3 regions of the Maridesulfovibrio spiralis genome follow, and region 2 is predicted to be linked to each of the others. Evidence: predicted binding sites of a transcription regulator. Region 2 holds the regulator's gene; each other region holds the start of a gene.

What was found. Region 2 encodes sigma-54, which starts transcription at its own class of promoters, with help from an activator protein. Its sites were predicted from a motif close to CTGGCACGGNNNNTGCTT; they were not measured.
Region 1: a site for sigma-54 is predicted at 6,641-6,658, ahead of ACNI29_RS04810 (LeuA family protein). Genes of this name have one in related genera too.
Region 3: a site for sigma-54 is predicted at 3,101-3,118, ahead of ACNI29_RS03950 (periplasmic heavy metal sensor). Genes of this name have one in related genera too.

Annotation. Positions count from the first base shown of each region.
Region 1 is NZ_CP182344.1:1,062,449-1,072,146, forward strand. Features, by position in the region: gene ACNI29_RS04775 (DUF2062 domain-containing protein) at 1-170, shown strand, start outside; gene ACNI29_RS04780 (LpxL/LpxP family acyltransferase) at 186-1,115, shown strand; gene ACNI29_RS04785 (phosphopantetheine-binding protein) at 1,136-1,381, shown strand; gene ACNI29_RS04790 (beta-ketoacyl-[acyl-carrier-protein] synthase family protein) at 1,385-2,575, shown strand; gene ACNI29_RS04795 (beta-ketoacyl synthase chain length factor) at 2,575-3,462, shown strand; gene ACNI29_RS04800 (AMP-binding enzyme) at 3,466-4,629, shown strand; gene ACNI29_RS04805 (hypothetical protein) at 4,632-5,498, opposite strand; gene ACNI29_RS04810 (LeuA family protein) at 5,495-6,601, opposite strand; gene nifH (nitrogenase iron protein) at 6,929-7,756, shown strand; gene ACNI29_RS04820 (P-II family nitrogen regulator) at 7,956-8,303, shown strand; gene ACNI29_RS04825 (P-II family nitrogen regulator) at 8,305-8,679, shown strand; gene nifD (nitrogenase molybdenum-iron protein alpha chain) at 8,699-9,698, shown strand, end outside.
Region 2 is NZ_CP182344.1:3,609,790-3,619,487, forward strand. Features, by position in the region: gene pyrG (CTP synthase) at 1-576, shown strand, start outside; gene kdsA (3-deoxy-8-phosphooctulonate synthase) at 651-1,463, shown strand; gene ACNI29_RS16145 (KdsC family phosphatase) at 1,453-1,974, shown strand; gene lptC (LPS export ABC transporter periplasmic protein LptC) at 1,975-2,565, shown strand; gene ACNI29_RS16155 (LptA/OstA family protein) at 2,580-4,205, shown strand; gene lptB (LPS export ABC transporter ATP-binding protein) at 4,214-4,936, shown strand; gene rpoN (RNA polymerase factor sigma-54) at 5,255-6,670, shown strand; gene hpf (ribosome hibernation-promoting factor, HPF/YfiA family) at 6,722-7,258, shown strand; gene ACNI29_RS16175 (PTS sugar transporter subunit IIA) at 7,262-7,711, shown strand; gene rapZ (RNase adapter RapZ) at 7,810-8,691, shown strand; gene ACNI29_RS16185 (PTS sugar transporter subunit IIA) at 8,722-9,150, shown strand; gene ACNI29_RS16190 (PTS sugar transporter subunit IIB) at 9,153-9,614, shown strand; gene ACNI29_RS16195 (PTS sugar transporter subunit IIC) at 9,649-9,698, shown strand, end outside.
Region 3 is NZ_CP182344.1:875,136-884,833, forward strand. Features, by position in the region: gene ACNI29_RS03930 (DUF2318 domain-containing protein) at 1-269, shown strand, start outside; gene ACNI29_RS03935 (ABC transporter permease) at 282-1,442, shown strand; gene ACNI29_RS03940 (ABC transporter ATP-binding protein) at 1,452-2,114, shown strand; gene ACNI29_RS03945 (Spy/CpxP family protein refolding chaperone) at 2,330-2,812, shown strand; gene ACNI29_RS03950 (periplasmic heavy metal sensor) at 3,167-3,634, shown strand; gene ACNI29_RS03955 (DUF4405 domain-containing protein) at 3,782-4,624, shown strand; gene ACNI29_RS03960 (two-component system sensor histidine kinase NtrB) at 4,637-6,376, shown strand; gene ACNI29_RS03965 (sigma-54-dependent transcriptional regulator) at 6,376-7,794, shown strand; gene ACNI29_RS03970 (quaternary amine ABC transporter ATP-binding protein) at 8,451-9,641, shown strand; gene ACNI29_RS03975 (ABC transporter permease) at 9,643-9,698, shown strand, end outside.

The DNA of each region.
Region 1 (9,698 bases), 1.9 Mb from region 2:
TCCTGACCGAGATATCACTTCAGACCCTCGGCTATGAAGCAATTGACCGCTTTTATGAGTGGGTGCTTGGTTCACTGGTGCTGGGTCCGCTGTTTGCCGTAATTATAGGACTTGCGATTTACCTGATGGCGTTTACTATCAAGCGGTTTTTAGATATTAAACCGCAGTAGTCCAAGGGCGGTTAAATGAAACGCAAAAAAAGATGGTCCAGCAAAAGTCTGGCCCCTCAATTTTTCCATAATATATTCTACGGAATAATCCGGTTACTGGGCAGACCAGGTGCATGCTTCCTGCTCTTTTTTGTAGTCGGTTTCTACACCCTGCTGCCGGGAGTGGGCAAACGTCCCGCCGAATACATCCGCCGCAGGTTCGGTCCGCAAAGCGGATTGAGCATGATGCGCCATACTTTTCTGCTCTACTGGAATTTCGGAAAAATGCTTGTCGACCGGGCCATTCTGCGCATTCTTGGCGACTTCGAAGCAGCCGGGACAGCCGAAGATATTCAGCTGTTGCAGGAACTTTACGCCGAACACAAACGGCTGATACTGCTTACCGGACATGTGGGCTGCTGGCAGATGGGATTTTCATACCTCGGTTTTCTGGATGCCCCCAAGGCAGTGGTCATGCTCATGGATCACGGGGACGTGGACAAGCATTCCTTCAAATGGAAAATGTCCGGGAGCGCAAAATCCGGGGAAGAGGAAATCACGGTAATCAATCCGGCCGCGCCGCTCGGCGGAACCCTTGAAATGCTCACCGCCCTGCGTGAAAATTCCGTGCTCTGCATCAACGGGGACCGGACCATGAACGAGAGCAGGCATAATGTGCAGGTGGACTTTCTGGGTGGGAAAATTGAAATTCCGGTTACCCCGTTCAAAATAGCAGCAGCAACCGGGACCCCGGTAGCGATAGTTTTTTCCGAACACAGAAAAGCCGGAGAAGGTCTTTTCAAAGTCGCACAGGTGCTCCACATACCGGCAGATGCCGACAAAGGTGATATTCGGGGATCAGCAGCCTTCACTCCCTTTGCCCAGAAATTTTCGGACGAATTGGAAAGGTATTGTCAGGAAAACCCTTACCAGTTCTACAATTTTTACAATATGTGGACACAATAAATTATCTATAAAGAGGCCAAATGCATACCAAACTTAAAGAACTGCTCATCGAAGAGCTGAATCTCATCGACGTGACCGTGGACGAAATTGAAGACGACGCCCCCCTCTTTGGAGAGGGTCTCGGCCTTGATTCACTTGATGCTGTGGAAATCGTGGTGCTGGTTCAGAAAAATTTCAATGTTGAAATCAAAAACATGGAAGAAGGCAAGGCCGCTTTCCAATCCGTCAATTCCCTCGTAAATTTCATCAAGGAAAGACAGGCTTAGAACATGGACCGTCCCGTCAGCATTTGTGCCTGCGGCTGCATCTGTGCCGCCGGACCGGACACCCGCACATGTTTTGAAACCATGTTGAACGGAGATGTACAGCCTAGAGTCATACCCGGTTTTTCATACGACCAGCCCATGCAGAGTCCTGTGTTTGCGGTAAAGAACGAGTGGTTATCCAGCGATGAACAAACCCCTCCGCTGACCAATACCATGAAGCTGCTTTATCCCGCAGTACAAGAAGCATTGGCACAGGCCGGACTCACCCCCGAGAAGCTTCAGGACTTGAAAGTCGGTTCATGCATCGGGTCATCCACCGGAGCCTCCCTGAACTTCAAATCCTTCTACCAGAAATGGCGCGAGGGAGATCAGCCGGACCTTGAAACCATCGAGAGCTACCTGCATTGCAACCCTGCTGCTGCCGTGGCCGATAAATACAACTTATCCGGTCCGGTGCAGACCGTGACCAACGCCTGTTCATCCGGTACTGACTCCATCGGCATTGCAGCATCATGGATCAGGCAGGGACTCTGTGATCTGGTCATAGCCGGAGGCGCGGACGCCCTGAGCGGAATTTCATACACCGGATTCTCACGGCTGATGATCACCAGCCCGGAAAGATGCCGCCCCTTTGACAAAGACAGGCAGGGACTCAATCTGGGTGAAGGCGCAGGAATTCTCATTCTGGCAGATAAAACAGTCATACAGAATCTGAAGCTTGATTCCATCGCCCAGATAATGGGCTACGGAACCTGCTGCGACGCCCACCACCTGACTGCGCCCCATCCCGCGGGAACCGGACTGAAACAGGCCATAAATGAAGCCCTTGAGCGCAGTGGGATTGACGCGAAGGAAATCGGGTTCATCAATGTGCACGGAACCGGGACCGAGAACAACGACCGCATTGAAGGTCAGGTAATCAACGAACTTTTTCCTTCCACACCGTTCACCGGAATCAAGGGCTTTACCGGACACACCCTTGGTGCTGCCGGGGCCATTGAAGCGGTCATGACGATCATGTCCCTGCGGCAAGGCGTACTCATGCCAACCAGAGGCTTCCGCAACGCCGAACCGGAAGCAACAGCCGTCCCGATCACCTCCAGAACCGAAACCGCAACCAGTTATGCGCTGAGCGACTCGCTGGCCTTCGGCGGAAACAACTCCGCCCTCGTTTTCAAAAAGGGAGCTGAGTGATGCGTGTAGCCCTGCATGGAATCGGAACCGCACTCGCTGAGAAAGGAGCTGCGGTTGATACTTCCGATCTCAATTCATATTTCGCGCCGCGCCGTCTGCGCCGGGTGGACCACTTCACCCGCATGACCATGCTGGCCGGATGCCGCGCCCTGCACGACGCAGCAGGAACAGTGCAGGAAGACCTCAAAAACCCATTGCCCCTGCCCGATGACATGGGCATTGTGCTTAGCACCGGTTACGGTCCCTCGCAGACCATCTTCGAATTTTTGGATTCCATCATCGACCACGGAGCGGGCTGCGCCTCACCGCTGGCTTTCTCCCATTCAGTACACAATATCCCGGCGGCGACCTTGGCTGTTTTCCTTAATAATCCCAAGCCCTACACTACCCTCTGCCAATCGCACGGACCAGTGCTTGCCGGATTGCAGACAGCCGGATGCTGGCTGAACGAAGGACGGGTAAAAAGAGTACTCCTCGGCCTTGTCGATGAAAAAACACCCCTGCTGGAAGAAAACACCCGCCGCCTGCTGCAAGCTAAGAATTTATCCGGCGAACTGCTAAAAACAGGTGAAGGAGCCTGCTTTTTCCTGCTCGGACCTGCGGATGAATCCGAAAGCAAGTACGGGGCAATTGAATTCGAAGCCATCAGCCCGCAGGAGTTGCAAGAAAAAGTACTGCCTGCTTCTATATTCAGCCCGGCCCGGACGCTCCCCGGATTAATGGAACTTGGGATACCTGCCACTGCCTCCCGGCAGGAGGACATGCCCTGCGCTGCCGGAGCAGAACTTGCCCATGCTGCGAGACAAGGAGCAAAGCTCGGCTCAAGCAACTGCATTGAACAGGCAGGGAAAAACTTCGGGCTGATCTCCATCAACCCCACGCAATAAATCATGCCCGCAGAACTCGCACTCACTATGCCGGATATCGAGGAAATGATTTCCTCAACCCTGCTGGCAGAAATGAATTACAACCAGAAACTGGAATTATGTCAGGGGCAATCCCTGCCCGGCGGATTTATTCCCGGTGATGAGATCTTTGATGAGCCGCAAGAAATACTTGAACGCATCGCACGACAATTCGGCCTTGAATCACCACTTCCCGCAGGCATAAGCCTGACCGGACTGGCTGCGCTTATCTTCTCCGAGACCGGAGGAAAACCGCAACACCTGACCTTCTTCACATCCGGGAGCACCGGTAAACCGGTTGCCGCAAAATCAACTTTCGCCGACCTTGAACAGGAAATCCACTCCCTCGCCATGCTTTTTGCGGACCGCAAACAGATCATCAGTTATGTTCCCCGCCATCATATTTACGGATTTCTATTTTCCATCCTGTTGCCCAAGGCTTTGGATATCCCGGCTGAATTCTGGCCGTCACTGCCCGGACAGGAACAGATTCAAAAGATGAGCAGCGGCGACCTGATTATCGCCTTTCCCCTGCTCTGGAAAAAACTGGAAAAACTTCACTGCGATTTCCCGGAGAATGTCTACGGAGTAACATCCACCGGACCCTGCCCGGCAGAAACCATCACCAGTCTGTGCGCGCTGGGGCTTGCCCGCATGACCGAGGTTTACGGTTCATCAGAAACCGGAGGGGTCGGCTACCGCCACAACCCGGCGGACCTGTACACCTTATTGGCTCACTGGGAGCGGACCGGAATTTCTTCCATCAAACGGACCGCAGCAGACGGCTCCAAACAATTACACACCTTGCAGGATAATCTTGAATGGCAGGGCGCAACAAATTTCAGGCCGCTGAAACGCTCAGATAAAGCAGTGCAGGTGGGCGGCATAAACGTTTATCCGGCGCGGGTGGAAGAAGTGCTCAAGAAGCATCCGGCAGTGAAGGCATGCTCGGTCCGGCTTATGCGCCCGGAAGAAGGGGAACGGTTGAAAACATTCGTTGTACCCGCCCTGAAAATGGAAAACGCAGCCCTTGAAAAAGAGCTGCGAAATCTGGTGATTGATAAACTTTCCCGCTTTGAGCGGCCCGGAAAATATGATTTCGGTCCCTCGCTTCCCCTTTCAGATATGGGCAAATTGAGAGACTGGTAAACTTATACAGAACAGATCAGCCCCTGCGACAGATTATCCAGTTGCGGCAGAAACGGTGCACTGCTGACCTCGTAGTCCGCAAAATCAATATAGGCCGGTTCCGCTTTCGGATTCAGGCCGATCTCTACTCCCTGCCCGTCAAAAACCATCCGCATGGGCACAATTTCCTCCTCACTTTCCGAACACAGGGATTCACGGCTCTCAGGCGCAAAGAGGAATTTACGGCCTGAATAATGACGGGCACGGACCATGCTCAATGTTGTGCTCAGCCCTGCGACCTGCCCTTGGTTATCAAATACCAGCGAATTCAAATCTCCGTTAATGCCTACGGCATCGGAATCAAAAGCGTTAATCATGCCGATACGCGTTGGCACCGGAATCGGTTCTGCCGGCTCAAGGGAGCGGATACGTCCGCTGGGGCTGAAACTTATGCCCACGCGGGTTTTGATGGGACCTACCGGGGTTTGCACGGTCAGTTCCTCCCCCGGCCAGAGTGTCATGGAGCGCAAGCCTCCGTCCTCAAAAAAACAAAGGCTGATCACCTTGGCGTTAAGCGGCCCCGCCGGGGTATCGATTGTCAGCAGATCTGCCAATCTGCCTTCATCCTCCTGACTCCAATAGCCGGAGAGCTTACCATTCAGCGGGAAAACCCGTTTCAGCTTACCGGACTCGTAGAATGTTACCATCTCAGCCTCGATGATTCCCAGCGGCGTGAAGATGGGAGTGCGATCTTCAAGGGGCAATGACTTCACTGTGCCGTTGGCGTAAGTCTGCACAGGCTGCAATGTCTTGCGGCGCAGGTCATCGGTGGAATGCTGGGCCACCAGCTCCCCGGCCTCGGTTGAATAAATTCGTCTTAAGGTGTTCATGAGTAGACCTCCCCGTCATTGAGTTTGATAAATTCACTACGGGTCAGGGGCCGTTCAAGACGCAGGGAAAGCTGACGCACAGCCTCGGTGAGAGTCGAGAGATTATCCGTACCGCAATCAATGCCGTATTCATCAAGGGCACTGCGCACTGCCGCGCGTCCACTCTTACCGCCTACTGCCAGTTTACGGGATGTGCCCACGGAATCGGGATCGTAAGGCTCGAAAAGCTCCGGTGATTTGCTCAGTGCATGGGTATGCAGCCCGGACTCACAGGCAAAGATATCAGTGCCGACCACGGCCTTTGTGCGCGGGATAGCAACCTTGGCGGCAGATGCGACCAGCATGCAGCTTTCCTTGAGCACTGCGGTTGAGTAACGGGCATTGCCTTCACGCAGGGCCAAGCGGGCCACAAGTTCCTCGGTGGCGGCAATGCCTGAACGCTCACCAATACCGACCACCGAACAATCCGCGTAGTCTGCCCCGGCTTCAAGGGCGGTGAAAGAGTTCGCCGTAGCCATGCCGAAATCATCATGGCAGTGCACGGCAATATCGATGTTGAGCTTGCCTCTAAATTTCCTGACCAGCTTTTCCATGGCAAGGGGAGTCAATTGCCCCAGAGAATCCGCCAGACGGACCCTTGATGCTCCGCAGACCTCGGCATGCAGGGCCATTGAAAGGGCGAAATCTCCATCTGCACGGGAAATGTCCTCAAGTCCCACGGAAATATATTCAAAACCGCATCCGGATGCTGTGCGCACGGCAGAAGCCAGTTTACGCAATATGGCCTGACGGTCTGAATCCAGTCTTTTTTCAATATGCAGGTCCGAAACCGGGACCCCGATATTAATGCGTTTCAATCCCAGACCTGCCGCAATCTCAATGTCTTTTTCCCGGCAGGGGGACCAGACACTAAGGGCGGTAGAGCTGCCGATTTTAAGGGCATGCTCGGCAAACAGGGGCAGGTCTTCCTGTCCGACCCAACCCAGCTCGATCTCATCCACTCCCATAGCTATGAGTGAGGATGCGATGCGCTTGCGGGTTTCCAGATTGAAATATGCCCCGAACAACTGTGCGCCTTCACGCAGGGTGGTATCGATCAACATAGTAATGCTCCAATAGATTAAAATTAACTAAAACCCATAAAGCATTTTTGATGCCAAAGAACACGACCTTTCTATCTACCTTAATTTATATAACATACCCTCCTACGCCACACACCACACACTACATTCAAAAATGTAGGTTCCTACAATTTTGTACATTGTTTTAGTAGCAATCTACAATTTTCGCAGGTCTTTATCTTTCTTAATCTCTCGCATTTAAATCTTTTATTTCCAGACCTTACCCAACAAAAACGCACTTGGCACGGGGATTGCCATTAGAGAGTCAGCAACAACGAAATTAAATCCAAACCACATGGAGGAGAAAAAATGAGAAAGGTAGCAATCTACGGAAAAGGCGGAATCGGGAAATCAACCACCACCCAGAATACTGTAGCCGGACTGGCAACAATGGGCCGTAAAGTAATGGTCGTCGGCTGTGACCCCAAAGCAGACTCCACCCGTCTGCTGCTGGGCGGGCTGGCCCAGAAATCCGTTCTCGATACCCTTCGTGAAGAAGGTGAAGATGTAGAGCTTGAGGATATCCGCAAACCCGGTTTCGGTGATTCCTGGTGTGTTGAATCCGGCGGCCCGGAACCCGGCGTCGGTTGTGCAGGACGCGGGATCATCACTTCCATCAACATGCTCGAAAACCTCGGCGCATATGAAGAATCCGAAGGCCTTGATTACGCCTTCTACGACGTTCTCGGTGACGTTGTTTGCGGTGGATTCGCAATGCCTATCCGTGACGGTAAGGCAGAAGAAATCTACATTGTCTGTTCCGGCGAAATGATGGCCATGTATGCGGCCAATAACATCTGCAAAGGTATCATGAAATACGCTGAATCCGGCGGAGTTCGCCTCGGCGGCCTTATCTGCAACTCCCGTAACGTTGATAACGAAAAAGAGATGATCGAAGAGCTGGCCAAGAAACTCGGAACCCAGATGATCTACTTCGTCCCCCGCGACAACGACGTACAGCGCGCGGAAATCAACCGTAAAACAGTAATCGAATGGGACGATTCCGTACCGCAGGCATCTGCATACATGGGTCTTGCCGAAGCCATCGACAAAAACGAAATGTTCGTCGTGCCCACCCCGCTTGAAATCGAAGAACTGGAACAGCTGCTCCTCGATTACGGCCTGATGGAAGCATAGAAGCTTAATTTACCCCAATTAATAAAGCATCTCGGCGAAGCCGTAATAAACAGTTTTGGGATTCTTAAACCCTTTTCCCACAAATCCGCAGGAAGGGGCGCAATAAAAGGGTTTAAGGCCCCCGGCAGGGTCGCCGAAGGCATTCTTCATCTAAAGCGCGCAGCGCATCAAATACCCACAGCAGAGCAAGGAGATAAATATCATGATCATGGTGAGAGCAATTGTAAGACCGGAAAAAGCGGACGACGTACTGGCCGCACTCATGGACAACGGCTACCCCGCAGTAACCAAATATTCCGTTGCAGGACGCGGTAAACAGCGCGGAATCAAGATCGGCGAAGTCACCTATGACGAGATCCCCAAGACCATGCTCATGAGCGTAGTCAAAGCCGACGACAAGGACTTTGTAATCAACACCATCATGGACGCAGCCCGTTCCGGCGCAAAAGGCGCATTCGGTGACGGTAAGATTTTCGTAACCGACGTAGAAGACGTCTACACCATCAGCTCCGGCATAAACGAAGCGGCTCCGGTTGAGGAGGCATAGCATGAAAGAAGTCATCGCAGTTGTGCGGATGAACATGATGAACCGCACCAAGGAAGCCCTCACCGAAGCTGGCATAGACGCCTTCTTCGCCCACGAGGCACAGGGCCGCGGAAAGGGTTTCGTAAACACCGCAGTGCTTGAAGGAGCGGAAGAAGGCTACGAAGAAGCCGCCGCAGTCCTCGGTGAAAAAGGAAAGCTCTACCCGAAACGAATCCTAACCGCAGTGGTCCCCGAAGAATCCGTGGACGCAGTGGTAGCAGAGATAATCAAGGTCAACAAAACCGGAAAGCCCGGTGACGGCAAGATATTCGTCTGCCCCATGGGCGATGCGGTCAGGGTCAGAACCGGAGAAACAGGCGCGAAGTCCATCGCCTAACCACTCAAGGAGATATGAGATGAGTAAAACTAAAGTGGTGCAGTGGGACCCGGCGGACATCAAGGAAGAACTTCTGAAGAAGTATCCGCCCAAAGTAGCCCGCAAGCGCGCCAAACAGATCATGATCAATGAAGCGACTGAAAGCGAAGCACCGCCTGAAATCGTCGCCAACGTAAGAACCATTCCCGGCATCATCACCATGCGCGGCTGCACATATGCAGGCTGTAAGGGCGTTATCATGGGCCCCACCCGCGACATAGTGAACATCACCCACGGCCCCATCGGCTGCGGATTCTATTCCTGGCTGACCCGCCGCAACCAGACCTCTGCCGGTCCGGACGGTGAGAACTACATGCCCTACTGCTTCTCAACAGACATGCAGGATCAGGACATCATCTTCGGCGGTGAAAAGAAGCTGGAAGCCGCCATTCAGGAAGCTTACGACCTCTTCCATCCCAAGGGCATCTGTATCTTTTCGACCTGCCCGGTCGGCCTGATCGGTGACGACGTGCATGCCGTTGCCAGAAAAATGAAAGCCAAGCTCGGCGACTGCAACGTATTCGCCTTCTCCTGTGAAGGATACAAGGGAGTTTCCCAGTCCGCCGGTCACCATATCGCCAACAACCAGGTTTTTACCCACCTCGTGGGCGAGAACAAGGAACCGCGCAAAGAAGAATACAAAATCAACCTGCTCGGTGAATACAACATCGGCGGTGACGGTTTCGAGATTGACCGCGTACTCAAAAAATGCGGCATCACCAACATCGCAACCTTCTCCGGCAACTCCACCTACGATCAGTTTGCATCGGCCCAGCATGCCGACCTCAGCTGTGTCATGTGTCACCGTTCCATCAACTACGTGGCAGACATGCTGGAAACCAAATACGGCATCCCGTGGATCAAGGTGAACTTCATCGGTGCGGAAGCGACCGCCAAGTCCCTGCGCAAGATCGGCGAATACTTCGGCGACAAAAAGCTCATCGCCAAAATCGAAGAAGTCATCGCCGAGGAAATGCCCG
Region 2 (9,698 bases):
GGTTTCGGTCATCGTGGTGTTGAAGGTAAGATCGCGGCTATCCAGTATGCCCGTGAAAACAAAGTACCTTTCTTTGGTATCTGTCTCGGTATGCAGTGCGCAGTTATTGAATACGCACGTAACGTAATGGGCCTCACCGGTGCTAACTCTGAAGAATTTAATCCTACAGGTACTGACAACGTCATCTACCTGATGAAAGAGTGGTTCGATTACCGCACAGAGAAAACTGAAAGCCGTTGCGAAGAAAGCGATAAGGGCGGAACCATGCGTCTTGGCGCTTACCCCTGTAAGATTGTTGAGGGAACCAACGCCATGGCAGCGTACGGCCAGACTGAAATTCAGGAACGCCACCGCCACCGTTACGAGTTCAACAAAGAAAAATTCGCAGATCAGCTCGTTGAAGCTGGGCTGGTGCTCAGCGGTCTTTCCCCGGATGAATCTCTGGTTGAGATCGTTGAAGTTGCCGATCATCCCTGGTTCCTGGGTTGCCAGTTCCACCCGGAATTTAAGTCCAATCCCATGCATGCTCACCCGCTGTTCAGGGATTTTATCAAGGCTGCCCGCGACAATAAGTAAAATTAACTATCGATTGCCCGGGAGCACTGTATGCAGTGTTTCCGGGCAGTCTTATAATTGGAGGGCAGTTTCTTTTGACCCCCGATGAATTATATCAAAAAAGTAAGCAGGGACCGTTCATTCTGGCGGGGCCTTGTGCACTGGAAACCATAGATGTTGCCCTGCGTGCTGCAGAAGTTCTGGCGGACATCGCATCCCGTCTTGATGTGACGGTAATTTTCAAAAGCTCTTTCGACAAGGCTAATCGGACCTCTGTTACTTCTTTCAGAGGGCCGGGCATGGAGGAAGGGCTTAAATGGTTACAGCGGGTTAAGGACGAAACCGGACTGCCTGTTGTTACCGATATTCATACCCCGGATCAGGCTGCTCCTGTTGGTGAAGTGGCTGATGTGATCCAGATTCCCGCATTTCTCTGCCGCCAGACAGATCTTCTGGTTGCTGCCGCAAATACCGGTCGGGTTGTGAATGTTAAAAAAGGGCAGTTTCTTGCCCCCCATGATATGCGCCATGTAGTGGGCAAATTGCGTGAAGCCGGCAACGACCGTATCTGGCTCACCGAGCGCGGTGCTTCCTTCGGCTACAACAATCTGGTTGTGGACATGCGTTCCATGGCAATTATGAAAGAGTTGGGGTGTCCGGTAGTTTTTGATGCTACCCATTCAGTACAGCTTCCCGGTGGTCTTGATGGTAAATCCGGTGGACAGCGTGAGTTTGTCCCTGTCCTTTCCCGTGCTGCTGTGGCTGCTGGTGCGTCCGGTGTTTTTATGGAAACCCACCCTGACCCGGACTGCGCGCTTTGTGACGGCCCTAACAGCTGGCCTTTGGATCGTGCTGAAGACCTGATCAGAGACCTTCTTGCCGCCTGGAGTGTGAATTATGTCTGCTAAACAGCGCGCTGAAAAAATTAAGCTGCTTATTCTTGACGTTGACGGTGTTCTCACTGACGGCGGTCTTTATTATGATCATGAAGGTAACGTAACTAAGCGTTTTAACGTACAGGACGGTCTCGGCATCAAGTTTGCCCAACAGGCAGGGATTGATCTGGCGGTAATTACCGGATTGAATCATGGTGCCGTTGAAAAAAGGGTGACTGAACTGGGAATTACGGATTATTATCCCGGACAGCGTGAAAAGCTTCCTTTTTATGAGAAGCTGCTCAAAGATAAGGGTCTTAAAGACGAAGAAGTCGCTTACATGGGTGATGACTGGATTGATGTCCCTGTTATGCTGCGCGTGGGGTTGCCCATGGCCGTAAGAAATGCCCAGCCTGAAATCTTCGGCATTTCAAAATGGATCTCCAGCCGTAAGGGCGGGAGAGGTGCTGTGCGTGAAGCAATTTCATTTATTCTTGATGCGCAGGGCAAGTTGGACGCAATCTGGAAAGAGTGGGCAGGTTAGATGGGCCGTATCGGCTTGGTTTTATCTTTGATTCTTGCCTTGTTTCTGGGGCTTGCTTCCGGAACTCTGCTTAGTAAAAAGTACGGAGTTTTTCCGCACATGGCCCGTGGCGTTGTAAGAAGTCCGCTGGTGGCCGATGAGAACCAGTCTGATATTTCTGCTGAGGAAATTGAACTGATTCAGGGGACTGGTGGTGACATTGAATGGATTTTGCGGGCAGGAAGCGCTGATTACGATCAGGAAGAAGGTCTGGTAAAGGCCGACAAACCCCGGGTCACATATTACCTTGGCCGGGATCGTAAAGAAGTTTTTGTTAGCGCCTTACATGGCGAAGTCAGCCAGAAGGGCAAGGGATTAAAGCTCTGGGACAATGTAAAAGGTAATTATGGCGATATGGGGCTTATTGCTGATCGTCTCGATTTTAAACCCAAGGAGAACTTACTTTTCCTTGAAGGGAATGTGAAAGTTCAGAGTCCGGCAGTTTATATTACTTCCAACCGGGTCAAGGTCGACCTTGTAACCCGTGAAATAATGATTGAAGATGGAATGGAAGCCCTAATTTCACCGGACATGGTGGTAATGCCTCAATAGAAGCGAGCATTCATTTGATAAATATATTTGGAAATAGTTCATTTTTGCGCGGCAGGTCTGTACCAGTATTTTTTTCTTCTGCTGTTTTTATTGTGTTGTTTGTTCTGGCCTTTCTTACGGCCAGCTCCAGCGTACATGCTTATGATAAATCTCAACTGAAGATTGCAAGGACTATCGCCAACGTCCGTTCAGAGCCTTCTCTCAAGGCGAATGTTGTCTGGATTCTTTCCCCGGCGGAAAGCTTTCTTGTCGGCCCGGAGAAAGATGGCTGGCTCCATATCTATCCGGCTTCCGATGAAAAGGATGTTAAGCCGGTCGGATATGTTTCCCGTAAAGTGGTCATCCCCGCTGCTGCGGATAGCCCGCTCGCGGATTGGGGGGATATCCGCTATGTTGGAAAGGACATGAAATACCATCTGGAACGCACTGTAAAGTCTTCTACAGGTGGAATGCTCAAGTCCGGAGACAAGATCAAAGTAGGTTTCCTCAGGAATGGCTGGTATGCCTTTTTCAAGCCGGATGCAAAGGTCGTTTCCGAGGCTGATGCTCTTGGCTATGTCAAGCAATCTGAAGTTGATATGGTCAATGACGATGCACGTATTCGGTATGCGGTGCGTCGGATCAATGTAATTGAAAAGCCTGTGGCTACTTCCAGAGCCGTGGGTGTGCTTAGCCCCGGACATCGTGCTCAGGTTAATAAAGTGAAGGGTGGAATGTATGCCCTTTACCGTATTGATACCATTGTTAAAAATGATACTCCGGTCTGGGGTTATGCTTGGGGGCCTTTCCTTGCTCCTTATCCTGCAAATCTTGAAAAGACTCAGATGGCTGGAATTGATGCCCGTAAAGCAGAGATCAAGGCTGAAAAGAATGAAAAGATTAAGGAAGAGCTGAAGCGTGGCAATGAACTTGCCGCCATGGAAAAGGCAATGGATGAAATGCTGATCGCTCCGGTCGAGACTAAAACTCTCTATGCGACAGCAGTTCTGAATGTCCGTTCCGAGCCTGATGTTAAAGCCCTTATTGTAAATAAGCTGGAAAAAGGACAGCCGGTCGTCGTTGGTCAACTCGAAGGAAAGTGGTATCCTGTTTTCAAGGCTGATCAGAATAAAGAAGCCAAGCTCATCGGTTATGTGTATGGCACTTATCTTTCAGCTGATGCCCCGGTCGTTGAGAAAGAGAAACCGCGCAAGAAGCGTGTCCCCGGCGGCCCGGATGAAGTTCCCATTAAGATTACTTCTACCAAAATGACATTCAGCGAAAACCGCAACCAGATTACTTTTTCAGGTAATGTAAAGGTTATACGTCTGGATGTAACTCTCACTTCTGACACCCTGACTGCCTATTTACGCCCAGACGGCGATTCTCTTTCCGATACTCAGGACAAGATTAAGAAAATCGTTGCCGGCGGTAATGTTAAGGTGGTGATGAAAAAGCGCAAAGGTCAGTGCGATAAGCTGACTTATGTGGTTGGTGATTCCATCATATACATGAAAGGTAATGCTGAATTGCTGGATGGCCCCAACAATATTCAGGGCGATGAAATCAAATTTTACATTAAAGATAACCGTGCTGAGGTTGTCGGCGGCAAGAAGCCTATCGAGGCTATTTTCTATACCCCGAAAAATGTGTCGCAGTAGGAAAAATTATGTCTTCGATTATCGCCAAGAAATTGGTCAAGAACTACGGACCTAAAGAGGTTGTCCGCGGAATCGGGCTTACTGTGCGCGAGGGAGAGGTTGTAGGGTTGCTGGGTCCGAACGGAGCCGGTAAAACAACCACTTTTTATATGCTGGTGGGAGTGGTTAAGCCTACTTCCGGGGATGTCTATTTCAATAAGAAACAGATAACCCGTCTGCCTCTGCATGAGCGGGCTCGTATGGGGCTCAGCTATCTGCCGCAGGAAAGCTCCATTTTCAAAAAGTTGTCTGTACGTAAAAATCTTGAAATCATCATTGAGCATACCGGTCTTTCCGGTAAGGATATTCCCAAGAGAGCGGATGAACTTCTGGACCAACTGGGCATCCTGCGTCTTGCCGACCAGAAGGCTATGTACCTTTCAGGTGGTGAACGACGCCGTTTGGAAATTGCCCGTGCCATGATTAACAATCCCAAGTTCATTTTGCTTGATGAGCCGTTTGCAGGGATTGACCCCATTGCGGTTATTGATATTCAGGACATTATTTCTTCGTTGAAGGATATGGGGCTGGGTATTCTTATTTCCGACCACAATGTGCGCGAGACCCTTTCCATCTGCGACAGGGCATATCTTGTGTACGAAGGCCGGGTAATACTTAATGGTTCACCGGAAAGTATTGTTAAAAATACCAAGGCGCGCAGGCTTTATTTGGGGGACAGTTTTAGTCTTTAGCAGTCTGTGCATTAAGCATTAAATATTCAGGCCGGGATTTATTCAGTAATCCCGGCCTTTATTGTGTAAAGTTTAATTAAATTTGTCATTGTTGATTTACAGTCTGCCAGAACATTGGTACACTTTTTTCATATACATTTTCTGTATATAAAAAATCCATAAATTTCAGATGATTCAGAGGTCTTTGTTGCATCTTGAAAATGGATGTGGCATAGTTGAATCAAGGTTGAGGGAACCTAGAAAGTGTTTTTTCTGTTCTCGGCTGATAACTGATTGAAATAAATTGAATTAGATATAAATAGAAGGTGGCCTGATAATATGGGGTTGGAACTTAGACAACAATTAAAGCTTACTCAGCAGCTGGTGATGACTCCTCAGTTGCAGCAGGCTATCAAGTTGTTGCAGCTTTCCCGCTTGGAACTGGTGGATTCCGTTCATCAGGAGCTGATGGAAAATCCTATCCTTGAAGAAGCTGAAGCGCAGGAAAGGACTGATGCTGCTGATGCTGATGCAGGTACCGCTACTGCAGAGGAAGCACAAATTTCCAAGGAAGCGGAGTGGGAAAATTATCTCGGTGAATTTTCCAGTACGTCAAAGCAGTCCGCTTCCCGTGAATCCGAGTCTTATGAAGAGGGTACTTCGTTTGAAGCCCGTTTGACCAAGACAACCTCGCTCGAAGGGCATTTGCATTGGCAGATGAGTCTTTCCGATTTTACTGAGGCAGAAATCACCATAGGTGAGTGTCTTATCGGTAATTTAAGTTCCGGAGGTTTTTTACGGATTGACTTGGAAGAAGTTTGTGAAACGTGCTATGCTGAAATCGAAGATGTAGAAAGTGTGCTCTACCGCATCCAGCGGTTCGACCCTGTAGGGGTAGGAGCAAGAACGCCGCAGGAATGTCTACTGATTCAGCTTGAGGCTTTAAAGCTCGACGATGATCCGATTCTGGTCTCGTTGGTACGTGATCATTTGGATGACCTTGAAAAAAAGCGTTACAAACCGCTTGCAAGGAAATTCAAGCTTAGCATGGAGGATTTGAAGAGTTATCTGGACTTGATGCAGACACTTGATCCTCTTCCGGGAGCAAGTTTTTCAGGTGGAGACTCTTTCTATGTCAGCCCGGATGCTTATGTTTATGAATATGACGGAGATTTTGTCATAGTTCTAAACGAAGACGGTCTTCCCAAACTGCAGATGAATGCATTTTATGTGGAGACATTGGCATCCACAAAAGGGGATGACAAAGAATACTTTCAAGACAAGATGCGCTCCGCTCAATGGCTGATGAAGAGCCTGTATCAGCGGCAGCGTACCTTATATAAAGTTCTTGAATCCATAGTGAGATTCCAGCGCGATTTTTTCGCCGAAGGTGTCACCAAGCTTAAGCCGCTTATTCTTAAGGAGGTGGCGGAAGACATCGAAATGCATGAATCCACTGTGAGCCGAATTACAACGAATAAGTATGTATCGACTCCGCATGGAATCTATGAGCTAAAGTTCTTTTTTAATAGTGCTCTCGGTCTGGACGACGGATCTCAGGTCGGTTCCGAATCCGTCAAGGCGACGATCAAGAAATTGATCGGTGAAGAAGACGGAAAGAAGCCCCTCAGTGACGAGAAGATCGCTGAGATTCTCAAAGAGAAGCTGGAAGTCAATATCGCCAGAAGGACCGTAGCCAAGTATAGAACTGCAATGGGGATACTCTCCTCCTCGAAAAGGAAAAAGGTCTTCTAATGTAGTTCGGAGAAATCAACGCATATTCACCCCTTACTAAGGAGGCTCTTTATGAACGTAGCATTTACTTTTAAGAACTTCGACGCATCCGAACATCTTAAGGAATATGCAAACAGCCGTTTCTCCAAGTTGGCAAAGTACGTCAGCAATCCTGACAATACTGATATGCAGGTGAATTTGTCAGTTGATAAGTTCAGACACGTTGCGGAAGTTGTTTTTACTTCCGACCATCTGCATGTCTCAGCTTACGAAGTGTCCGAGGACATGTATTCTACCGTGGATATGGTTCTGGATAAGCTTGAAGCCCAGCTTCGTCGCGCAAATGAAAAGATGAGAAGCCACAGGCGTAAGGAGTCTGCTCCTGCGCGAATGGATATTCTCAGTTACGGTGAGGAAGAGTACCGGGAACCAGTGATTGTGGAGTCTGACTCCTTCGTTCCCAAGCCCATGAGTATTGATGAAGCAGCAGAGCAGTTGCAGACCCTTGACCATGAATTCCTCGTATTCCGCAACGCGGACAACGAAGCCATAAATGTAATATACCGCCGCAACAATGGCGATTTCGGTTTAATTGACCCGGGATACTAACTAATGAACATAACTGACAATCTGGCGAAGGATCTTGTTATATATGAACTGAACGCCTCTGATAAGGGCGAAGTTCTGAAAGAAATGGTTTCCACCCTGAAAGACGCAGGTCTTGATGTAGACGTGGAAAATGCCCTGAAGGTCCTTAATGATCGTGAGAAACTTGGAACAACAGGAATAGGGGATGGCATTGCCATCCCCCATGGAAAACTGGAATGTCTTGAAGATATAGTTGTTGTCGTTGGTCGCTCCAGTGAGGGCGTAGACTTTGAATCTTTGGATATGCAGCCCTGTAAAATATTCTTTATGGTACTGGCCCCCGAGCAGGGGGCCGGTGCTCATTTGAAGGTGCTGGCCCAGATTTCGCGGCAACTCAAGGATGAGCCGTTCCGGCAGGCTTTTATCGATACTGCGGACAAGGATGAATTACTTCGCCTTCTCGGTATCGCATAAGATTAAAGTTGTTTAAAAGATATAAATAATTAGATTAGCAATGAACCTAGGTCATTGCTAATTTTATTTGTGGGCTAGAGTTAAAGGAGGGCTTCAAGGTGGTTACGGATGACTCTTTTCCTGTGATTGTTGTTACCGGTCTTTCCGGCGCCGGGAAATCCACAGTGCTAAAGGTGTTTGAGGATCTACGCTTTTTCTGCGTCGACGGTCTGCCTGCAGGGATGCTTTCCCGTCTGGTAGATTTGTTCAACACCCGAGACAATGCATACCGTGGGCTGGTGCTGGGGATGGACCTGCGACAGCTGGAGTTCAGCTCCGACTGGGAAAGCACTCGTGAAGAATTGACCCGCAAAGGCTACACGCCCAGCATTCTTTTCCTTGAAGCGCGTCTTCCAGAGCTGGTGCGCCGCTATGCAACCACCCGACGTCTGCATCCTCTTGAGTCCAGAGATATTGGATTGGAACAGGCTTTGGAACGGGAAAAGGAGATTCTCGGTGAAGTCCGGCAGCAGGCTGATCTCGTTATTGATACCACCACCTATTCTATTCATGATCTTCGCCGCAGGATTCAGGAAAAGTGGGCTGAGTTAAGTGAAAAGACGAGAGGTCTCCGAGTCCATGTGATGTCTTTTGGCTTTAAGCACGATGTTCCTACTGCTGCGGACATGGTTATGGATCTCCGCTTCCTGCCTAACCCGTACTTTGAAGAGGAACTTCGTCCTCTCTCTGGTCAGGATAAAGCTATTTCAGATTATGTTCTCGGTACGGAACCGGGTTCAATTTTTATTGAGAAATATCTCGATTTCCTTCAATATGTGCTTCCGCTTTACGAAGCGGAAGGAAGATACAGGCTGACTATTGCTGTTGGATGTACCGGTGGAAGACACCGTTCCGTTGCCACCGCTGAAAGGGTATTTGCAACTCTTAAGGATAATGGTTATTCTGTTTCTCTTGAACATAAACATATTCATTTGAAATAGTTAATATATTTGAATTTATTAGGAAGATTGATGGGCATAGAATCAAGTAAAAACGGTATAGTTCTCGTTACCCATGGTAACTTCGGGCAGGCGCTGATTGAAGCGGGTGAATTAATTGTTGGTCCGCAGGAGGGAGTTCTCTCCTTAAGCGTGGATGTTTCGCAGGGCATTGATGCCGCTGTGGAATCGCTTAAAGGTCATATCTCCGAAGTTAAGAATGGAAACGGAGTCCTGATTCTTACCGACATGTTCGGCGGAACACCTACCAATCTTAGTCTTTCCCTTCTTCAGGGAGATGATATTGAGGTTGTCACCGGAGTGAGCCTGCCCATGCTTCTCAAGGCATTTCAGATGCGCAATGAATCCTTGCAGAAAATGGCTGGGGAAGTCAGCAAGGCTGCGGCTAAAGGGATTGTAATTGCAGGTGAAATGCTGCGAAAACGAACTACGAAAGGGTAGCCATGATGTGGGTGAGAATTGATAACCGTCTTGTTCATGGGCAGATCATTGAAACTTGGCTACCGTACACCCACGCAAAGAATATCATCGTGGCTAACGATGCTGTAGCCGGGGATGATTTGCAACAGCAGATTATGTCGTTGGCTATTCCGCAGTCGGTTAGCTGTGCTTTCTGTCTTGTCGAAGAATTGAACGATAAGATTATTGCACTTGCTAATGGAAACGGCAGCACGATCATTCTTTTTTCATCATGCGCCGATGTTCGTCGGGCACTTGATTCCGGGTTCAGGTTTAATTCCGTGAATATCGGTAATATTCATTACGGTCCCGGTAAGAAGCAAATTTCCCCCAGTGTGGCTCTTAGCTCGGATGATGAGTCCTGTCTTCATTATTTTAAAGGGCAGGGCATAGAACTTGATTTTCGCTGTGTCCCCAATGATCCTGTTCAGGTGAGGTTCTCATGAGTCTGTTCCAAGGATTAGCTCTGTCGTTTCCAGTATGGGTGGCGGTGATTGGTTTTTTTTTGCGATTTTTTCGCTTTTCCGCTT
Region 3 (9,698 bases), 1.8 Mb from region 2:
GTAAAGAAATCCGTTTCTTCGTTGTCCGCAGCAAGGATGGAATAATCAGAGCCGCATTCGATGCCTGTGATGTCTGCTACAAATCCAAAAAAGGATACTCACAGCAGGGTGATTTCATGGTCTGCAATAATTGCGGCATGCGCTTCCATTCCACACGTATCAATGTAGTTAAGGGCGGCTGCAATCCTTCACCGCTGCAAAGGCGGACTGAAGGCGAGAATCTCATAATTTCCCTTGATGCGGTCCGCTCCGGGGCCATCTACTTCTAAGGAGCTTTGCGAATGAATCTATTTACCATTCCTCTGCGCAACCTTGGTCGCAGACCCCTGCGCACCATTCTGCTCTGCGCGGTTTTCACCATCGGAGTTATGTCGGTGGTCTCCATCCAGCTGCTTTCAACAGTTGTGGGTAACAGTCTTGAAGAGAAAATGAGTAAATTCGGGGCCAACATACTGATAACCCCAAAGACTGAGTCTTTGTCCGTAAGTTATGGAGGACTGGACCTCGGCAATGTGGCCTACGGTTCCCATGAACTTGACGGAGCACCGGTACTTAGGGCCGTGCGCGGTATTGAACTGAAGGAAAGGCTCAGCGCAGTTGCACCTAAATTTGCCGCAATCTCGAAAGTTAAAGACCAGCAAGTGGCAGTCGTCGGAGTCAGCATGGCTGACGAGTTGAGTATCAAAACCCACTGGTATCCGCTGGGACGTTTTCCGGAAAAGCAGAATGAAATTATCATCGGATTCAATGCCGCCGCCAAACTTGGTTTTCAGCCCGGAGACACCCTTGAAATTGAAGGAAACAATCTGCTAATAGCCGGAATCCTCGACCCTACAGGAACTGAGGATGACAACGTAATTTTCATGGATATCGACCTGCTGCGTAACAGTGTAGGACGTCCCGGAGCCGTACATTTTATCGAAGTTGCAGCCCTCTGCGCCGGATGTCCCATTGATGAAATAGTGCAGCAGATTTCGGGAGCAGTTCCCGGTGCTGAAGTTAAAGCATTACAGCATGTGGTTAAGCAACGCATGTCGGCCATCGGCTTTGTGAACCAGATGGCCTGGACGGTCAGCGGCGTTATCCTGCTCACTGCCTGCTTCATGATCGGACTGTCCATTTTCTCGGCGGTTAACGAACGTAAAACAGAGATCGGCCTTATGCGTTCACTGGGATTCTCCACCAGCTCTGTGTTCTCCATATTCTGCCTTGAAGCTCTGCTCATGGGCTGCATCTCCGGAATACTGGGATACACTGGCGGCTTTTTTGCCAGCACAGAAATATTGCAGCGATTGAACATGGGCGAAGCTGAGATAGTATTTGATCCGCAGGCTTTCGGACTGACTTTTCTGGCTGTTGCCGGACTGGCATTCCTTTCGGCGACTATTCCTTCCCTGCGTGCCACCCGCGTTGATCCCTCACGAACCCTTGTTTCACTATAAGGACTTATCATGCTTAGAACCGAATCAATCACTCACAGCTATGGCGAAGGCTCCGCAGCGGTAACCGTACTGGAGGACGTATCCATCAACATTCCAGAGGGGGGCTTCACCTCAATCGTGGGCCGCTCCGGGTCCGGCAAATCGACCCTGCTCAGCGTCATCTCCAGCCTGCTGCGCCCGGAACAGGGTGAAGTATATTTCAAGGACCGCGAGATCACATCAATATCAGGCACAGAAACCGACAGGCTCAGGAAGGAAGAATTTTCCATCATCTTCCAGTCGCATCACCTGCTGCCCTATTTGACAGCCCATGAGAATGCGCTCCTGCCGTTTCTAGACCGCGTAGCTCCTGTAAGCAAGGAGCTTTTGCAGCGGGGATTGTATTGTCTCGAGCGGGTTGGTTTGCAAGGTAAGCAGGACCGTCTGCCGGGGCAGCTTTCAGGTGGGGAGCAGCAGCGGGTCGCCATTGCCCGGGCGTTGGTGAAATCGCCTTCCATTCTATTTGCGGATGAACCATGCGGAAGTCTGGACAAGAATACCGGCAATGAAATCATGGAAATTCTGCAGCAGCTTAACCGCGACGGACTGACCATTGCCATGGTCACCCATGACCGCATCCATGCCAGCATGGCCAAGGACACAATCTATCTGGAAGATGGCAGAAATATTTAGAAACATTAAGTTTCTATTGTGCATTTTAACATTATTTTTGCACAAGTTGTGCATCCTTGCGCAGCTATTTGCATTCTCCTTTTCAGACCTATTTGGTAGAAAACAAACCTATAATTCAAACAGTTTAGGAGTTTAGAAACTTTGGCACGGCTGATGCTTTAGAGGGATTAACGAGTTAGCAATAGTTTATTCGACTAATCCCAAGGAGAGCAATAATGAAAAAGAAAATCGTAATTCCCATCGTAGCAGTAATGGTCATGACTATGGCCGGAACAGCAATGGCCCGTGGCGGCAACAACCGAGGAGACCAGAACGGATACCAGAACGGACCCCGCCAGATATTCGAGCAGCTGACCCCGGAAAAGCAACAGGAAGTAAAAGCCATTTTCGAAAAACATCAGGATGAATTCCAGAACATCAGAACACAGATGTGGGCCAAGCGCACCGAACTGAACGCACTGGTGGACTCCGGCAAAGCAGACCAAAAAACCATCACCAAGCTGGTTAAGGAAATGACCGACCTTAGAACAAAACGCTTTGGTCTCCGTAAGCAGGTCAATGATGAAATCGAAACAGCAACAGGAATTGCAATGCCAATGCGCGGATGTGGATTCGGCTTCGGAGGCCGTGACTTCGACGACGGTCCCCGCAATGGCCGCAGACACCACAATAACGACCGAGGATGCTGGAACTCCTAACCAGCCCCCCTCACCCTTAATTACATATATCTCATCATCCTGCGTAGATCAGACAGGTTCACTCCTTCCCCCTGTCAAGAGGAGGCCCCATCCCCGGGCCTCCTTTTTTATTTCCAGCAACAAGAACCTTTCATCCATCCGCCATCACTTCCTCTCTGCACACATTGCTTATGAACTGCACGTACGCATGCACTCTTGTGCAAATTAATGCACATCACTTTTGCACTTCACAACCAACAGACCACGCACCGCCAAAAGCAAACCATTGACTTTATTGATTTTAAGACTTTGGCACAGCTCATGCTTTATGAGAATTCGAGAGGGCAACAACTTTTAACCGCATCAGGAGATCATATGAACAGAAAAGCTCTTGTTCCCTTGATCGTCGTGCTGGTTCTGGCAGTTTCATCTGTCGCAATGGCACGGAACGGTTACCGGAACACTGGTTACCACAACGGTAACTGGGCTGCATATGAGCAGCTGACACCTGAAAAACAAAATCAGGTTCAGGATATCATCAAAAAATACGAATCTACTTTCCAGACCTTGAAAAGTGAACAGTGGGCAAAACACACTGAACTTAAAGCACTGGTGGATTCCGGCAAAGCCGACAAAGAAACCATCCATGCTCTGGTGCAGGAGCTTTCCCAAGTAAGGGATAAGCTCTACGCAGAACATAAAAAGATGGCTGATGAAATTGAAAAAGAGACCGGCCTGACCTTCCCCCCCATGGGGCAGGGATACGGTAAGGGCGGCAGAGGCTGCGGAAACTACCAGAGGGGCAACTGTCCTGCGGGTGGATGTCCCGGCCAGAGTTCCTAAAAACCTTAAATAACGTTCATCTACACATAATTACAGGAAAACGGGCAAAAAAGGAGGACTAACCGGTCCTCCTTTTTTTATTAAAACACTTCCAAGCGCGACCACATTTAAGCTATTCAGATCAGAGAAAAACAACAGGAGCTTAATATGTTCAGAAAAATTACTTCCCTAACCAGCTTTTTCTCTTTCATCGCACTGATTATCACCAGCATCGTTTTATATGTAGTTCCCCAAGGCAGGGTAGCCTACTGGGCGGATTGGACCATGTTGGGCCTCAGCAAAGAACAATGGGGCGACATGCACATCTGTCTGGGTGTACTTTTCCTTGTCATTTCCATCCTGCACATCTGGCTGAACTGGAAACTGATTCTCGCCTACTTGAAAAAAAAGGCCGGAGAAGCAAATTTCACATCCCCTGCATTTTTCGTCAGCCTGCTGCTTACACTTTTTGTTACCTTCGGAACCCTCGCCGGACTTCCGCCCATGAAACAGGTTCTGGAGTTCTGCCAATACTTCCAGGCTCAAGGGGAAGCCAAATATGGGACTCCTCCATACGGACACGCCGAACTCAGCCCGCTGGCAATTTTCTGCAAACGCACCGGGCTTGATGTTGAGAAAGCCGCTGCATCCATAAAAAAAGCTGGCTTTGAACTTGAATCTACCAAAGAGACAATCAAGTCCATTGCCAGCAAGGCCGGACTTACCCCCAAAGAGCTGCATGAATTAATCCTCAAAGACCAGCCGCAGCAGAACCCGGTCATGAATCAACCCGGCAGTGACTTAAAACAACACTCCGGGCAATCCGGTTCAGGGATAGGACGCATGAGCCTTGAAAAGTACTGTGCCGAATATAATCTGGACCTGAACACAGCCCTAGGCATCCTGCGGGAAAAGGGCGTGGTTGTTGACAAAAACACCCCCATAAAGGAAATTGCAGGGGCATTGGGACTGGACTCGCCACGCGCGATCAGCTCCCTTCTTAATCCTTAATCGACACACTTAATGGAACTAAGCTCAAAAAAATCACATAAACTGCCTCTTGCACTGGCCTTGCTGGCCTTGATTCTTCTCGGGGCCGGAAGTTTGTACCTCACATGGCACAACCTGCGTCAGATGCATCAGACAGTATTTGAACATATGCTGCTTTCAGCCCGCTCCATTGCTCGCGGGCTGGATATCCAGCTGGTGGAAGGCGCACGGCGTATGCGCTCTCCCGGGATGCACAACAGGCGCATGCCCGATAACCTCATGCCCGAAGCACGGGAGCTTTTCCGGGAAATGGTCGCTGAAGGCGATCTGCTCTATATCGCGCTCTATGGACCGGACCAGAAACCCATGCTGGTGGTGGAACAAAATCAAGACGGCAGTCCGATTTACACTCCACCGCCGTCACTTTTCAGTATGGTTACCAGAATGCGGGAATCCAGCACTCCGGTAATGATCAAGGGGAAAGCCGCTCTGCTCTACGGGACCGTGGGTCAGCCGATCCTCCAAAGGTTGTACGGACACAACAAACGCCAACGGGGATTCATGCCCCCGCCGGGAAAGGAAACCTACCTGCTGCTCGGCTTGAGCGCGGAGAAGCATCTGCGCCAGTTCAACCAGTACCGCAGGGCCGCACTGCTCCAGACCGGATATATTTTTCTGGCCGGACTGGTGCTCTGGCTGCTCGCTGTGGCCTATTTCCAGCGCAGGGAAGAAGGCAAGAAACTTACCCGGCTTGAACGTTTTCAGGCCAACCTGCTCGACAACATGCCTGACGGACTGCTGACCCTTTCTCCGCAGGGCGCCATCCTGGCTGCCAACGGGTCAGCGCACACACTGCTGCAAAGCAATACGGATGAAGCTCTGGTGGGCAAAAACTGGAATGACTTTTCCTATGAATCCCTGCAGGACTTCAAACGGGGAGAAGTTATTTGGGAACATGTCCGTCTGGGCGGTAAAAACCTAGAACTAATACTCTTCCCCTACTTTGAAAGCAGGGCCGAAAAACGGACCATGATCATCATCCGTGACCGCACTGATATCGCCGGACTTGAAGAGGACCTTTACGAAGCACGTAGGCTGGCTTCAATCGGTTCACTGGCAGCCGGGGTAGCGCATGAAATCCGCAACCCGCTGAGTTCTCTGCGCGGATTCGCCCAGCTGTTTGCGGATAAGTTCAAAGACGAACAGCCCTACGGGACATACGCCACCACCATGCTCACAGAGGCAGACCGATTGAACCGGGTTGTGACCGACCTGCTCTACCTCTCCAAACCGCACGAGCTTAACCCGGAAATTCTGGACCTGCGCGAAATCTGCGATTCCATGCAGACTCTCATGGGTTTTGATCTTGAACATAAAGGAACACGGCTGCATTCTGAGCTGAACACAACCGAAGTCTACGCCGACCCGGACGGCATCAGGCAGGTACTGTTAAACCTGCTGGTCAACAGCCTTGATGCTGTACCGCAAAAGGACGGTTATATTTCCATAACTGCCGAAAGAACCGAGCACGGGGTATGGCTTAGTGTTTGTGATAATGGTTCGGGTATGCCTGAAGACATCCGCAAACACGCCCTTGAGCCATTTTTCACCGACAAGCCCAAGGGCACGGGCCTCGGCCTTGCCATTGTTAATACAATTATGCGCGGCCATAACGGACGGGTAACAATCTCCGCGCCGGAAGACAGAGAGAATCCGGTGGGAACCTGCGTAAAACTATTCTTCCCGACCATGCGTAATGAGGATAATGAATAATGAATGTATCAGGAAAAAACGTACTCATAGTTGACGATGAACCGTCACTGCGCATGCTTATCCGCGCCGTATTGGAAAGCGACGGCTGGACCGTGCACGAAGCACAGTCCGGAGAACAGGCCCTTGAAATCCTCCCCGGCCTGACCTTGAACGCAGCCCTGATCGACATGCGCATGGACGGCATGGACGGCATGACACTGCTCAAAGAATTGAACTCCGTCGTGCCCGGACTTCCGGTGATCATGCTTACTGCTTATGGTAACGTTAACTCCGCAGTTGTTGCCATGAAACACGGAGCCTTCGACTACCTGACCAAACCTGCTGATAACGAAGAGTTGAAAGCAGTCATGACCAAAGCACTCGACTACTCCCGTCTGGTAGACGAAAACGAAAAGCTCAAATCCGCAGCCGGAGCATGCGAAGAAATGATCGGCAGTTCACAAGGAATGCTCCATGTAAAGGATTTGATTGAACAGGCCGGACCTTCAGAAGCTACTATTCTCGTGCTTGGAGAATCCGGCACAGGTAAGGAACTTGTTGCCGAAGGTCTGCACCGCTCCAGTCTGCGGGCGGACAAACCGCTGATCAAGGTTAACTGTGCTGCACTTCCGGCAGATCTGCTGGAAAGTGAACTTTTCGGATACATGAAAGGAGCCTTCACCGGCGCAAATACAAACAAGCCCGGACGTTTTCAACTCGCCTCAGGCGGAACCCTTTTTCTTGATGAAATCGGGGAAATGGACCCGGTATTACAGGCCAAAATCCTGCGTGCATTGCAGGAGAAGGTAGTTGAGCCACTGGGCAGTGTTTCCCCAGTGGAAACCGACGTACGCATTATAGCAGCAACCAACCGTGACCTGAAAAAAGAAGTAGAAAAAGGAAATTTCCGTGAGGACCTCTATTACCGATTAAGTGTTCTCGAAATCCGCATCCCTCCCCTTAGAGAACGCGTAGGAGACCTTCCTTCGTTGGTAGCCTACCTGCTGGAAAAGCTGGGCCGGAAAAACAATAAGAAAGTACGGTCGGTAACACCCTCGTTCCTCGATGTTCTCAGCCGCTATGACTGGCCGGGCAACGTCCGTGAACTGGAAAACGTGCTTGAACGGGCCATTATTCTAAGCCGAAGTGAGGTACTCGGACCGGAACTTCTTCCCCCACAGGTCCAAAATCCTGTCCCCCGGCAGACAGCACCCGAATCAGGCGCGCAACAAGCAGCTCCCGCTGCTCCACACCCGGCCCCGACAGCTGCCCCGGCTCCGGCAGCCGCAACACCGACCTTGGATGATGCCGAGCGTCAGGCCTTGATAAACGCCCTTGAAGCGAACCAGCACCACCGCGAGCGCACAGCGGATGCACTGGGTATCAGTCGCAGAACCCTGCAATACAAATTGAAAAAATACGGATTAACCCGCCGATAATAATTATTATCAGAATCTCTGCAAAAAGTTCTGACAATAAGTTTTCAAGCTGACTGTGTTTGATCAGCATTTAAGCCCGGAAGCGCGTGTTTCCGGGCTTTTAATTAAATGGGAGCAATTATCCCTGATTATACCCATTCTCGCCCTCTTAGACCAATTAATCTAGTAAGACCTACCCAGCTCAAAAACATTCCTAAAACAGCTCAAAAAGAGCCGCTTTCAAACAAAAATCAATCTTATTTGACATAGGCGCTTATTTTATCTAACCTTAAAATTCGAGCTTCATAAATTTTGAACTCGAGATAAAGACTGCTCTGGCCTTCTTAACGCAGTCGTAACAATCAACTGAAGTGAGTTTTTACTTTCCACGTAAACAGCTTTTACAAACTGTACTTACACAATGTAAAAACCATACTTTTAAAAAACAACATCAAACACAACTACAACAAACCAACACTGCATAAACAAATGCACTCGAAACAACAGTACTACATCAAAACGACCGGCACGCCCGTTCAGGAAATCAACCCCAATTCCGCCCCGGAAAAAATCCCTCTCCTCTTTCTCCCGACTCTCATCAGCTTACTTTCTTAATAATTTTCACCTCCTTTCATGAAACAGGAGGGATGTGTTTAGTTTTACTTAACGGAGACGTCATGGAAAAAATCAGAGTTGAAAATCTCTATAAAATCTTTGGCAGCAATCCCAAGAAGATCATTCCTATGCTCGAAAAGGGTGCAACCAAAGATGAAATTATGGAAAAAACCAAACACGGTGTGGGCGTTAACAACGCTTCATTCAGTGTTGAAGAGGGTGAAATCGTTGTGGTCATGGGTCTTTCCGGTAGCGGAAAATCCACCCTTGTCCGTTGCATCAACAGGCTAATCGACCCCACCGGGGGCAAAATATTCATTGACGGTGAAGACATCACCACCTTGAATATAAACAAACTACGCAAAATTCGTCTGGAAAAACTGGGTATGGTTTTTCAGAATTTCGCACTTTTTCCGCATCGCACAGTTCTCAAAAACACTGAATACGGGCTGGAAATCGCAGACACCGACCCTGAAACCCGCAGACAGAAAGCCATGGATGCCCTTGAACTGGTAGGCCTCAGCGGCTGGGAAGATTCTTTCCCTGATCAGCTCTCCGGCGGCATGCAGCAGCGCGTGGGGCTGGCCCGCGCCCTGGCTCTTGACCCGGACATTCTGCTTATGGACGAGGCCTTCAGCGCACTGGACCCGCTTATTCGCCGCGACATGCAGGATGAGCTTATCAACCTGCAGGAACGCATGCACAAAACCATCGTCTTCATCAGCCATGATCTCGACGAAGCTCTTAAGCTCGGCGACCGCATTGTACTCATGAAAGACGGTGAGATCGTGCAGGTAGGAACACCTGAAGAAATCCTCACCGAACCTGCCACTGAATATGTGCGCCGCTTTGTGGAAGACGTTGATATCACCAAGGTCCTCACCGCAGAATCGGTGATGAAAAAAATCGATGCCGTGGCTTACATCAAGACTGACGGCCCCAGAGCTTCTCTGCGCAAAATGCGTAAAAACAATATCTCAAACCTCTTTGTGCTTGATGAAAAGCACAAGCTCATCGGCATGCTCAACGCTGTAGACTGCGCCAAGCTGGTTGAACAGGGCGGCAAGGATATCAAAACGATTATGCATACCGACCTGCAGGCAGTTGACCTTGATTGCCCCGCACAGGAACTGTTCAACATCATGCAGGACCGCACACTCCCCCTTCCGGTCATCAATACGGAAAACAAACTGAAAGGTGTTATCGTACGCGGCACACTGATCGGTGCCCTTGCAGAAAGAGGAGGTAACTAGAATGAATGTCCCACGCATTCCCATAGGGGATACGATCGAAGCGTTTATTGATTTTCT